3 regions of the Streptomyces sp. TLI_146 genome follow, and region 3 is predicted to be linked to each of the others. Evidence: riboswitches for the same ligand, from Rfam matches in the RefSeq annotation. Region 3 holds a riboswitch; each other region holds the start of a gene.
What was found. Region 3 has a riboswitch for thiamine pyrophosphate ahead of thiC (phosphomethylpyrimidine synthase ThiC). Riboswitches for the same ligand answer to the same signal wherever they lie in the genome.

Region 1: another riboswitch for thiamine pyrophosphate. It lies ahead of BX283_RS28945 (thiamine ABC transporter substrate binding subunit); the one in region 3 lies ahead of thiC (phosphomethylpyrimidine synthase ThiC).
Region 2: another riboswitch for thiamine pyrophosphate. It lies ahead of thiO (glycine oxidase ThiO); the one in region 3 lies ahead of thiC (phosphomethylpyrimidine synthase ThiC).

Annotation. Positions count from the first base shown of each region.
Region 1 covers NZ_PJMX01000001.1:6,453,573-6,457,772, forward strand. The annotation lists gene BX283_RS28935 (phosphatidate cytidylyltransferase) at 1-699, shown strand, start outside; gene rlmN (23S rRNA (adenine(2503)-C(2))-methyltransferase RlmN) at 803-1,909, shown strand; TPP riboswitch at 1,928-2,037, shown strand; gene BX283_RS28945 (thiamine ABC transporter substrate binding subunit) at 2,120-3,217, shown strand; gene BX283_RS28950 (iron ABC transporter permease) at 3,271-4,200, shown strand, end outside.
Region 2 covers NZ_PJMX01000001.1:3,065,447-3,069,646, reverse strand. The annotation lists gene BX283_RS13980 (thiazole synthase) at 194-988, opposite strand; gene thiS (sulfur carrier protein ThiS) at 992-1,207, opposite strand; gene thiO (glycine oxidase ThiO) at 1,204-2,400, opposite strand; TPP riboswitch at 2,398-2,511, opposite strand; gene BX283_RS13965 (NAD(P)/FAD-dependent oxidoreductase) at 2,575-3,840, shown strand; gene BX283_RS13960 (Rv2175c family DNA-binding protein) at 3,884-4,200, shown strand, end outside.
Region 3 covers NZ_PJMX01000001.1:4,794,094-4,798,293, forward strand. The annotation lists gene BX283_RS21535 (IclR family transcriptional regulator) at 1-286, shown strand, start outside; gene BX283_RS21540 (SsgA family sporulation/cell division regulator) at 385-819, shown strand; gene BX283_RS21545 (YibE/F family protein) at 827-2,161, opposite strand; TPP riboswitch at 2,233-2,367, shown strand; gene thiC (phosphomethylpyrimidine synthase ThiC) at 2,360-4,138, shown strand.

The DNA.
Region 1 (4,200 bases), 1.7 Mb from region 3:
GTCGTCGTCGGCCTGTGGGAGCTGACCTCCCGCCTCGACGAGCGCAAGGGCATCAAGGTGCCGCTGGTGCCGCTCGCGGTGGGCGGCGCGGCGATGGTCGTCGCCGGCTACGCGCGCGGTGCCGACGGCGCGTGGGTGGCGATGGCGCTCACGTCGCTGGCGGTGCTGGTGTGGCGGATGACGGAGAAGCCCGAGGGCTATCTCAAGGACGTCACCGCCGGTGTCTTCGCGGCGTTCTACGTGCCGTTCCTGGCCACGTTCGTCGCGATGATGCTGACCGCCGACGACGGGCCGTGGCGGGTGTTCGTCTTCCTGCTGCTGACCGTGGTCAGCGACACCGGCGCGTACGCGATCGGCTGGCGCTTCGGCAAGACGAAGCTGGCGCCGCGCATCAGCCCCGGCAAGACCCGTGAGGGCCTGGTCGGCGCGGTGACGTTCGCGATGGCGGCGGGCGCGCTGTGCATGCAGTTCCTCATCGACGACGGCCAGTGGTGGCAGGGCCTGCTGCTGGGCCTGGCGGTCGCGGCGAGCGCCACGCTCGGCGACCTCGGCGAGTCGATGATCAAGCGGGACCTCGGTATCAAGGACATGGGCACCCTGCTGCCCGGCCACGGCGGGATCATGGACCGCCTGGACTCCCTGCTGCCTACGGCGCCGGTGGTGTGGCTGCTGCTGGTCGCCTTCGTCGGCGGCGGCTGACCGGCCGCGCCAACCGGCGCTGACCTGCCGTTTCCTCGGTCGGGGGCTCGTTGTCCACAGGACGGCGAGCCCCTTTCCGTATGTCTGAGACACTGGTGGGACCATGCCGAAGCCCGGAGAACTCACTTTCGTCGCCCCCCGCGGAGCCAAGAAGCCGCCGCGGCACCTCGCCGACCTCTCGCCCGCCGAGCGGAAAGAGGCTGTCGCCGCGATCGGCGAGAAGCCGTTCCGCGCCAAGCAGCTCTCGCAGCACTACTTCGCGCGGTACGCGCACGACCCGGCCCAGTGGACCGACATCCCCGCCGCCGCGCGCACCCGCCTCCAGGAGGAGCTGCTGCCGGACCTGATGTCGGTGGTGCGGCACATCTCGTGCGACGACGACACCACTCGCAAGACGCTGTGGCGCCTGCACGACGGGACGCTCGTGGAGTCGGTCCTGATGCGCTACCCCGACCGGGTGACGATGTGCATCTCCTCGCAGGCCGGCTGCGGCATGAACTGCCCGTTCTGCGCGACCGGCCAGGCGGGCCTGGACCGCAACCTGTCGACCGCCGAGATCGTGCACCAGATCGTCGACGGCATGCGCGCCCTGCGCGACGGCGAGGTCCCCGGCGGCCCGGCCCGGCTGTCGAACATCGTCTTCATGGGCATGGGCGAGCCGCTCGCCAACTACAAGCGGGTCGTCGGCGCCATCCGCCGCCTCACCGACCCCGAGCCCGACGGCCTGGGTCTGTCCCAGCGCGGCATCACCGTCTCCACCGTGGGCCTGGTCCCGGCCATGCACCGCTTCGCCGACGAGGGCTTCAAGTGCCGCCTCGCCGTGTCGCTGCACGCCCCGGACGACGAGCTGCGCGACACGCTCGTGCCCGTCAACACCCGCTGGAAGGTCCGCGAGGTCCTGGACGCGGCGTGGGAGTACGCGGAGAAGTCCGGCCGCCGCATCTCGATCGAGTACGCGCTGATCCGCGACATCAACGACCAGGCCTGGCGCGGTGACCTGCTCGGCCGCCTCCTCAAGGGCAAGCGCGTCCACGTCAACCTGATCCCGCTGAACCCGACGCCGGGCTCGAAGTGGACCGCCTCGCGCCCCGAGGACGAGAAGGCGTTCGTCGAGGCCATCGCGGCCCACGGCGTGCCGGTCACCGTCCGGGACACCCGTGGCCAGGAGATCGACGGAGCGTGCGGACAGCTCGCCGCGTCCGAGAGGTAGTCTGGGATCGAAATCTGCATATTCCGACAGGGGAGCGCCACAGCGCTGAGAGTGCGACACCGTCAGGTCGCAGACCCTCTGAACCTCGCCCAGGTCATTCTGGGTAGGAAGTTCGGTCATCACTCAAGCTGTTGCGCCCTGCCCGCACGACCCGCCGTCGTACGGGCAGGGCCGCGTCTCTTCCTGGTCCCACCAGGAGGATCCACAACCATGCGCAGTACGAAGAAGATGGCGGCCGGCGCGCTCGCCGCCGCCCTCGGCGTCAGTGCCCTCGCCGCGTGCGGCGGCAAGGACGACGACGCCGCGAAGTCCGACGGCGGCACCAAGTCCAAGACCGTCACCCTGGTCAGCCACGACTCGTTCGCCGCCTCCGACGCGGTGCTCAAGGAGTTCACCGCGCGGACCGGCTACACGGTCAAGGTCCTCAAGAGCGGCGACGCGGGCGCGGCACTCAACCAGGAGATCCTCACCAAGGGCTCCCCGCGCGGCGACGTGTTCTTCGGCGTCGACAACACCCTGCTCTCGCGCGCCCTCGACCACGGCATCTTCACCCCGTACGAGGCGAAGGGCCTGGCCGCCGTCCCCGCGGCCGTCCAGCTCGACAAGGGCGAGCACCGGGTCACGCCGATCGACACCGGCGACATCTGCGTCAACTACGACAAGAAGTACTTCGCGGACAAGAAGCTCAAGCCCCCGGTCTCCTTCGCCGACCTGATCAAGCCCGAGTACAAGAACCTGCTGGTCACCGAGAACGCGGCGACCTCCTCGCCGGGCCTCGGCTTCCTGCTCGGCAGCGCCGCCCAGTACGGCGACGACGGGTGGCAGGACTACTGGAAGAAGCTCAAGGACAACGGCGTCAAGGTCGTCGACGGCTGGGAGCAGGCCTACAACCAGGACTTCTCCGGCTCGGCCGGCGGCCAGAAGGCCAAGGGGGACCGCCCGCTGGTCGTGTCCTACGCCTCCAGCCCGCCCGTCGAGGTCCTCTACGCCAAGCCGCAGCCCACCGAGGCCCCCACCGGCGTCGCCACCGGCACCTGCTTCCGCCAGACCGAGTTCGCCGGGCTCCTCAAGGGCGCCAAGAACGAGGCGGGCGGCAAGGCGCTCCTCGACTTCCTGATCTCCAAGAAGTTCCAGGAGGACATGCCGCTCAACATGTTCGTGAACCCGGTGGTCAAGGACGCCAAGCTGCCCGAGCTGTTCACCAAGTTCGGCGCCACGGTCACCGAGACGCACGACGTCGCTCCGGAGAAGATCTCCAAGAACCGTGAGCAGTGGGTCAAGACGTGGTCCTCGCTCGTGCTGAAGTAAGCCGCACGCCCCGCGCGAAGAAGGTGCGCGAGAGCGCGGTGCGGCTCGGCCTGATGGCGCTGCCGCTCGCGTTCTTCGCGCTCTTCTTCGCCTGGCCCGTGGCCGCGATCGTCGGCCGCGGGCTGCGCGTCGACGGCGTCTGGCACCTCGGCCGGATCGGCGAGGTGATCACCGAGCCGGACATCGGGCACGTCCTGTGGTTCACCACCTGGCAGGCGCTCGCCTCCACCGCGCTCACGCTGCTGATCGCACTGCCCGGCGCGTACGTCTTCGCACGCCTCGACTTCCCCGGACGGAATCTGCTGCGGGCCGTGGTCACGGTCCCCTTCGTGCTGCCCACCGTCGTCGTCGGCACCGCCTTCCTCGCGCTGCTCGGCCGGGGCGGGCTCCTCGACGAGCTGTGGGGCGTACGGCTCGACACCACGGTGTGGGCGATCCTGCTCGCGCACGTCTTCTTCAACTACGCGGTCGTCGTACGGACCGTCGGCGGCCTGTGGGCGCAGCTCGACCCGCGCCAGGAGGAGGCCGCCCGCGTCCTCGGCGCCTCCCGCTTCGCGGCCTGGCGCACGGTCACGCTGCCCGCGCTAGGGCCCGCCGTGGCGGCGGCCGCGCTGATGGTCTTCCTGTTCACCTTCACCTCGTTCGGCGTCGTCCAGATCCTCGGCGGCCCCACCTTCTCCACGCTCGAAGTGGAGATCTACCGCCAGACCGCCGAACTCCTCGACCTGCCCACCGCGGCGGTCCTGACGATCGTCCAGTTCGCGGCGGTCGGCGCGGTCCTCGCCGTGCACGCCTGGACGGTACGGCGGCGCGAGAGCGCCCTGAAGCTCGTCGACCCCGCGCAGACCGCGCGGCGCCCGCGCGGCGCGGGCCAGTGGACGCTGCTGGCGGCGGTGCTCGCGGTGATCGCCGTACTGATCCTGCTGCCGCTGGGCGTGCTGGTCGCCCGCTCCCTGGACACCCCCGACGGCTACGGCTTCGGC
Region 2 (4,200 bases), 1.7 Mb from region 3:
CAGGCCCCGTCTTTGTCTGCGGCCCGGTGGCGGGTTGCTCGCGCAGTTCCCCGCGCCCCTCAAAGCCAGGTGGCCGAGCTGGGTTCTCCGGCTGCGGCCGACTACCCAAGGGGCGCGGGGAACTGCGCGACCAGCCCGCCACCGGCCCGCAGACGACGTACGGCCCCGTCTCCCCGGCGGAGCCGCCCCGCGTTCAGAACGCCGGACGTTCCGGATCCAGGGCCGCGCGGCCCTCCACAGGGGAGGACGCCTCGGCGAAGTGGCGGCGGGGGATCCGCCCCGCCCGGTACGCCAGGCGCCCCGCGTCCACCGCGTGCCGCATCGCCTCCGCCATCAGCACCGGCTCCTGCGCGCGCGTGACCGCCGAGGCGAGCATCACCGCCGAGCAGCCCAGCTCCATCGCCAGCGCCACGTCGGAGGCCGTGCCCGCGCCCGCGTCGAGGACGACCGGGACGGTGGCGCGGTCCACGATCAGCTCGAAGTTGTGCGGGTTGCGGATGCCGAGCCCGGAGCCGATGGGCGAGCCGAGCGGCATGATCGCCGCGCACCCCACGTCCTCCAGCTTCCGGGCGAGCACCGGGTCGTCGTTGGTGTACGGCAGCACCGTGAAACCGTCGTCGACCAGCACTTCCGCCGCGTCCAGCAGCTCGATCGGGTCGGGCAGCAGGGTGCGCTCGTCGGCGACCACCTCCAGCTTGACCCAGTCCGTGCCGAGCGCCTCGCGCGCGAGGCGGGCCGTCAGCACGGCCTCCCCGGCGGTGAAGCAGCCCGCCGTGTTCGGCAGCACACCGATGTCCAGCTTCTCCAGGACGGACAGGACCGAGCCCTGAACGGTCGGGTCGAGGCGGCGCATCGCGACGGTCGTGAGCTCCGTGCCGGAGGCGGCCAGCGAGCGCTCCAGGACGTCCAGGCTCGGCGCCCCGCCGGTGCCCATGATCAGCCGCGAGGTGAAGGTCGTACCACCGAGGGTGAACAGGTCGTCGGCCATGGCTTAGCCTCCCTGGACGGCGGTCAGGACCTCGACGCGGTCGCCGTCGCCGAGCGTGGTGCGCGGCCATTCGCCGCGCGGTACGACCGTCTCGTTGACGGCGGCGGCGACGCCCGAGGGCGCCGGGGTCAGGGTGGCGACGAGGACGTCGAGCGTGGTGCCCGCGGCGAGGTCGCGCACCTCGCCGTTGACGGAGACGGTCGTCGAGGAGACGGTCATGCGGTCAGCTCCTGCGGTACGGACTCCACCGGGGCGGAGGTGAAGCGGCGGGGGGTGAAGGGGCGTGCCTCGGCGGGCAGTTCGCCGGTGGCCAGCGCGTGCGCCAGCGCGTCGCCGGTGACGGGGGTGAGCAGCACCCCGTTGCGGTAGTGGCCGGTGGCCAGGTGCAGGCCGGGCAGGGCGGTGGGGCCGAGCAGCGGCGCGTTGTCGGGGGAGCCGGGGCGCAGCCCGGCGCGGGTCTCGGTGAGCGCCAGTTCGGTGATGCCGGGCACCAGCTCGTGCGCGTCGCGCAGCAGCTCGTAGACGCCGCCCGCGGTGACCGTGGTGTCCCAGCCCAGCTCCTCGCTGGTGGCGCCGACGACGAGCTCACCGTCGGCGCGCGGCACCAGGTAGACGTGGCTGCCGCGGACCACCGCGCGGACCGTCCGGGACAGGAACGGCGCGTACGCGGGCGGCACGGTCAGCCGCAGCACCTGGCCCTTGACCGGGCGCACCGGCGGCCGCAGCTCGTCCGGGACCCCGGCGAGCCGGCCGCTGAGGCTGCCGCCCGCGAGGACGACCTGATCGGCGGAGAGCTCGGTGCCGTCGGCGAGGACGGCCCCCGCGGCCCGCTCGCGTACCACCGAGAGCCGTTCGGCCCAGCCCCGGTGGAACACCACCCCGGCCCGCTCGCACGCCGTCAGAAGGGCCTTGGCGAGGCGTCGCGGGTCGATCTGGTGGTCGCCGTCGACCCGCAGCCCGCCGCGCACCCCGGGCGCCAGCATCGGTTCCAGGCGGCGGCACTCGCGCCCGGTCAGCCACTGGGAGTCGAGCCCCGAGCGCTGCTGGAGGGCGTGCAGGTCGCGCAGATGGGCGCGGTCGTCGGCGTCCAGGGCGACCGCCAGGGTGCCGCAGGCGCGGTAGCCGGTGCCGACGCCGCTCGCCTGCTCCAGCTCGGCCACGAAGTCCGGGTAGCGCCGGGCGGAGGCCAGGTTGAGGCCGAGCAGGGTCTCCTCGCCGTAGTGGAGCTCGGTGACGGCGGCGAGCATGCCGGCCGCGACCTGTGCGGCGCCGCCGCCGGGCGCGGGGTCGGCGAGCGCGGTGCGCAGACCGCGCTGCGCCGCGCGCCAGGCCGTGACGAGGCCGATGATTCCGCCCCCCACGACCAGTACGTCCGACCCGTGGGGAACTGCCCCGTTTCGGGATGCATGCATGGGCGTCCAGCCCCTCCCTTCGCCGGCATGACCCGGATCAGGTTCGTACGGTCGGAGGCCGCTGCAGCCTCCCTCTCAGCCCGGTGCGTCCGGGCTCCCGCGAGTGCTTGTACGTGCGTCAGGCTAACGCCTGACCGGTTTCCTGACGAACTGTCAGATGTTTATGGTGATCGGGTGAGCGAAAAGCAGACGCATTCGGAACAGCGCCACGTCGTGGTCGTCGGCGCGGGCATGGCCGGGGTCCAGACCGCGGTGGCCCTGCGCGAACAGGGCTTCCCCGGCCGGATCACCCTCATCGGCGCCGAGCCCCACCGGCCGTACGACCGGCCCCCGCTCTCCAAGGCGGTGCTGCTCGGCAAGGCCGAGGGCTCCGCCTTCGAGGTGGACTTCGAGGGCCTCGGCGTCGACCTGCGCCTGGGCGAGACCGTCACGGACGTACGCGCGCGTGAGCACGAGATCGACACCACCTCCGGGCCCGTCCCCTACGACGCGCTGGTCATCGCCTCCGGCGCGGAGCCGATCACGCTGCCCGGCATGGACCGCGGCGGTCCGCGCGACGCGCGGTCGGGCGAGGGCGGTGGCGGGCAGCTGCCCGACGTCCATCTGCTGCGCACCCTCGACGACGCCGGGCGGCTGCGCGCGGTGCTCAGCGCCCAGCTCCGCGTCGTGGTCGTCGGGGCGGGCTGGATCGGGGCGGAGTTCGCCACGGCCGCGCGCGAGGCGGGCTGCGCGGTCACCGTCGTGGAGGCCGCGGAGCGCCCGCTGGCGGGCGCGCTGCCCGCCGAGGTCACCGAACCGATGGCCGGCTGGTACGCGGAGAGCGGCGCCGAACTGCTCACCCACGCGCGCGTGGCGTCCGTCGAGCCCGGAGCCGTCGTCCTGGCGGACGGCCGCCGCGTTCCGGCCGACGCGGTCGTCGTCGGCATCGGCGCCCGGCCCACCACCGACTGGCTGGCGAACACCGGCATCGAGCGCGGGGCGGAGGGCGCGGTCACGGCCGACGACCGGCTGCGCACCTCGCTCCCGGACGTCTACGCGGTCGGGGACTGCGCCTCCTTCCCTTCGGGAAGGTACGGGGAGCGGCTGCTCATCCACCACTGGGACAACGCCCTCCAGGGGCCGCGCACGGTGGCGGCGGACATCGTCGGCGAGGCGGTGCGCCCGTACGACCCGGTGCCGTACTTCTGGTCCGAGCAGTTCGGCAGGTTCGTGCAGTACGTCGGCCACCACCGCGGCGCCGACCGGCTGCTGTGGCGGGGCGACCCGGCGGGCGCCGCCTGGTCGGTCTGCTGGCTGCGCGAGGGCCGGCTCGTCGCCCTCCTGGCCGTCGGCCGACCGCGCGATCTGGCGCAGGGCCGCAAGCTCATCGAGGCAGGTGCGACGCTGGATCCGGTCCGCGCCGCCGACCCGTCCGTCCCCCTCAAGGCGGCAGTCGGCTGAGCTCCGGCTACCGAGTGTCAGTCCGGGATGGCACGCTTGTCCCGTGACCGAGATTGACGCGAAAACCGATGCACTCGTCCCCGCCTGGCTCCACCTTCCCGACATCGCCGAAATGCTCGATGTCGAGGTGACCCGTGTGCGGCAGCTGGTCAAGGAGGGCCAGCTCATCGCCGTACGCCGCGGTGAGAACCGGACGCTGCAGGTGCCCGCCGCCTTCATCGACGGCGACAAGGTCGTGAAGGGCCTCGCCGGCACCCTCACGCTCCTGCGGGACGACGGCTACTCCGACGAAGAGATGCTGGAGTGGCTCTTCACCTCCGACCCGACCCTGCCCGGCACCCCCGCGCAGGCCCTGAGCGA
Region 3 (4,200 bases):
GGACCGGCACCCCGTCCGCGCGGTCACGCCCTATTCCGTACGCGACCGCCGGACTCTTCTGGACCGCCTCGCGGCTACGGAGCGTATGCAACCGGTCGTCGAACGACAGGAGTACGCACTGGGCACGGTCTGCGCGGCCATCCCGATCACAGCGGGCTCCGGGGCCGCCACGATGGCCATCTCCCTGCCGCTTCACCAGCAAGAACGCCTGCTTCCGGCGATCGAGCAACTCCGCGGCGAGGTCGGCAGACTGCTCAGCTCCCTCGCCTTCTCTATCAGTATCTGAAAACTCACTCCTTGTGATCTGCTACCACTTACAGCACCATGGCGTCACGAAGGCCAGAGGGATCATTCCTGGCCATTTCAGCTACAGCGGGGTACGTGATGCGTGAGGTCCTGGCAGAGGTCATGATGAGCTTCCTCGTCTCCGAGGAGCTCTCCTTCAGGATCCCGGTGGAGCTCACCTACCGCGCCGACGATCCGTACGCGGTCCGCATGACCTTCCATCTGCCCGGCGACGAACCCGTGGCCTGGACCTTCGGGCGGGAACTGCTGCTCGACGGCATCAACACCCCCACCGGCGACGGGGACGTGCACATCGCGCCCTCGCGCCCCGAGGAGCTCTCCGACGTCCACATCCGCCTCCGGGTGGGCGGCGAGCGGGCGCTCTTCCGGGCCGGGGCCGGTCCGCTGGTGGCCTTCCTCGACCGCACCGACAGGCTCGTACCGCTGGGGCAGGAGCGCGCGCTCGGCGACTTCGACGGACACCTGGACGAGGCGCTGGGGCGGATCCTGGCCGAGGAGCAGAACGCGGGCTGAGCGCCGCCTACTTCTTGCGGCGCCGGCCCCGCCCGCCCCGCAACGGCCCACGGGCCCCGGCGGCCTGGCGGTCGGCCGAGACCACCAGTGCCGCCAGCGCCGTGGTCACCGGGACCGAGGCCACCAGGCCGATCGAGCCCACCAGCGTCCGGACGATCTCCTCGGCGACCAGCTCGCTGTTGGCCACCGTCCCCACGCTGCTCTGCGCGATCGAGAACAGCAGCAACAGCGGCAGCGCCGCGCCCGCGTACGCCAGGACCAGCGTGTTGACCACCGACGCGATGTGGTCGCGGCCGATGCGGATGCCCGCCCGGTACAGCCCGCGCGGACCCATCGTCGGATTGGCCTCGTGGAGCTCCCAGACCGCCGACGTCTGGGTGACCGTCACATCGTCGAGCACCCCGAGCGAGCCGATGATCACTCCGGCTAGCAGCAGACCGGACATGTCGATCTCCGGGTAGAGCCCGTGGATCAGACCGGTGTTGTCGTCGGTGTTGCCGGTCAGCGAGGCCCAGCCGATGAACAGCGACCCGAGCAGTCCGATCAGGACGAGCGAGACCAGCGTGCCGAGCACCGCGACCGAGGTGCGCGCCGACAGGCCGTGGCACATGTACAGCGCGATCAGCATGATCGCGCTCGACCCGACCACCGCGACCAGCAGCGGATTGGAGCCCTGGAGGATCGCCGGGAGGATGAACAGCGTCAGCACGGCGAACGAGACGACCAGCGCCACCAGCGCCATCACCCCGCGCAGCCGGCCGACGACCACGACCGCGAGCGCGAAGATGCCCGCGAGCAGCGCCATCGGGAGCCGCCGGTTCACATCGGTCACCGAATACTGCAGGTCGTGCGGGGCGTCGGGGGCGTACGCGACGATCACGCCCTGCCCCTTGTGGAGTTGGCGCGGGGCGTCGGGCTGGACGATCTCGGTGAAGGTGCGGCCCTTCTCCTTGCCGCTGGTGACTTCGATGGTCGCCTTGGCGCACAGTCCCTGCCGGGAGCGCTTGGCGTCCTGGCCCTCGGGGGGCGAGGTGTCGCCGTTCGGCGGGGTCTGACCGGCGTTGACCGACTTGCAGTCGACCTTCTGGAGGGCGGTGACCTTCGCTTGCTGGGTCTGGCGGTCGAAGCCGACTCCGGTGCGCTGGTGCGACGGCGTCCCGCCGGGCCACAGCACGGCCAGGCCGACGAGCACCGCCAGGGAGAACGGGATCAGCACGGCGGCGATCACCTTGCGGAGATGCTTCGAGACCGGCGCCGCGGGACCGTGGCTGTGGGTGTGCCCATGGCTCTGGCCGTGCGGGTGTCCGTGGGCGTCTTCGGGGGGCTGCTCTGCTGACGTCACCGCCCGATCATCGCAAGAACGACGGGGCCCCTCTGTTCAGCGCGCTGGAGATGACGCTAGCGTGGTGACACCTTTGCACACGCGGGAGCTCGGAGCACCGGGCTGAGAGGGCGCTGAAAGCCGTACGAACCGTACGGAAGCAGCTGCGCCGACCGCCGAACCTGTTACCGGGTAATGCCGGCGTAGGGAGTAGGTCTCATGACCATTCAGGATGCACGCACGCCTGCCTCGAACCAGAGCGAGGCCGGGAAGTCCATCGGCTGGCACAAGGGATACGTCGAGGGCTCGCGCCCCGACCTCCGGGTCCCGGTCCGACAGGTGCACCTCACCAACGGCAAGGACGTCACGCTGTACGACACGTCCGGGCCGTACACCGACCCGAACATCGAGACGGACGTCCGCCGAGGTCTCGCGCCGCTCCGGGAGAACTGGATCATCGCGCGCGGGGACACCGAGGAGTACGCGGGCCGCCCGGTCCGCCCCGAGGACGACGGCATCAAGCACACCTCGCCGCGCGGCGGACTGAAGAACCTCGACGCGGTGTTCCCGGGCCGCCCGCGCCAGCCGCGCCGCGGCCGCGGCGGCCAGGCCGTCACCCAGCTCGCGTACGCCCGCCGGGGCGAGATCACCCCGGAGATGGAGTACGTCGCGATCCGCGAGAACGTCTCCCCCGAGGTCGTCCGCGAGGAGATCGCGGCCGGGCGCGCGGTGCTGCCCGCCAACGTCAACCACCCCGAGATCGAGCCGATGATCATCGGCAAGCGGTTCCTGGTGAAGGTCAACGCCAACATCGGCAACTCCGCCGTCACCTCCTCCATCGAGGAGGAGGTCGACAAGATGACCTGGGCCACCCGCTGGGGCGCCGACACGGTCATGGACCTCTCCACCGGCCGCAACATCCACACCACCCGCGAGTGGGTGCTGCGCAACTCCCCCGTCCCGATCGGCACCGTTCCGCTCTACCAGGCGCTGGAGAAGGTCGACGGCCGCGCCGAGGAGCTGACCTGGGACATCTACAAGGACACGGTCATCGAACAGGCCGAGCAGGGCGTCGACTACATGACGGTCCACGCGGGCGTGCTCCTGCGGTACGTGCCGCTCACCGCCCGCCGCAAGACCGGCATCGTCTCGCGCGGCGGCTCGATCATGGCCGCCTGGTGCCTCGCGCACCACAAGGAGTCGTTCCTGTACGAGAACTTCGAGGAGCTCTGCGAGATCCTCGCCGCGTACGACGTGACGTACTCCCTGGGCGACGGGCTGCGCCCGGGCTCCATCGCGGACGCCAACGACGAGGCGCAGTTCGCCGAGCTGCGCACGCTCGGCGAGCTCAACACGATCGCCAAGCGCCACAACGTCCAGACGATGATCGAGGGCCCGGGCCACGTCCCGATGCACAAGATCAAGGAGAACATCGACCTCCAGCAGGAGATCTGCGAGGAGGCGCCGTTCTACACGCTCGGCCCGCTGACCACCGACGTCGCCCCGGCGTACGACCACATCACCTCCGGCATCGGCGCGGCGATGATCGCCTGGTGGGGTACCGCGATGCTCTGCTACGTCACGCCCAAGGAGCACCTGGGCCTGCCGAACCGCGACGACGTGAAGACGGGCGTCATCACCTACAAGATCGCGGCGCACGCGGCCGACCTCGCCAAGGGGCACCCGGGCGCACAGGAGTGGGACGACGCCCTCTCGGATGCCCGCTTCGAGTTCCGCTGGGAGGACCAGTTCAATCTGGCCCTCGACCCGGACACCGCCCGGGAGTTCCACGACGAGACGCTGCCCGCCGAGCCGGCGAAGACCGCTCACTTCTGCTCGATGTGCGGGCCGAAGTTCTGCTCGATGAAGATCTCGCAGGACATCCGCCGCGAGCACGGCGGGGACCTGGCGGCAGGGGACATCGAGGCCGGAATGGCGGAGAAGTCCGCGGAGTTCGCCGCAGCGGGCAACCGCGTCTATCTGCCGATCGCGGAGTGACGTACGCGTACCGATGTTTCACGTGAAACAGCGATCCCTGTTTCACGTGAAACATGCGCGGC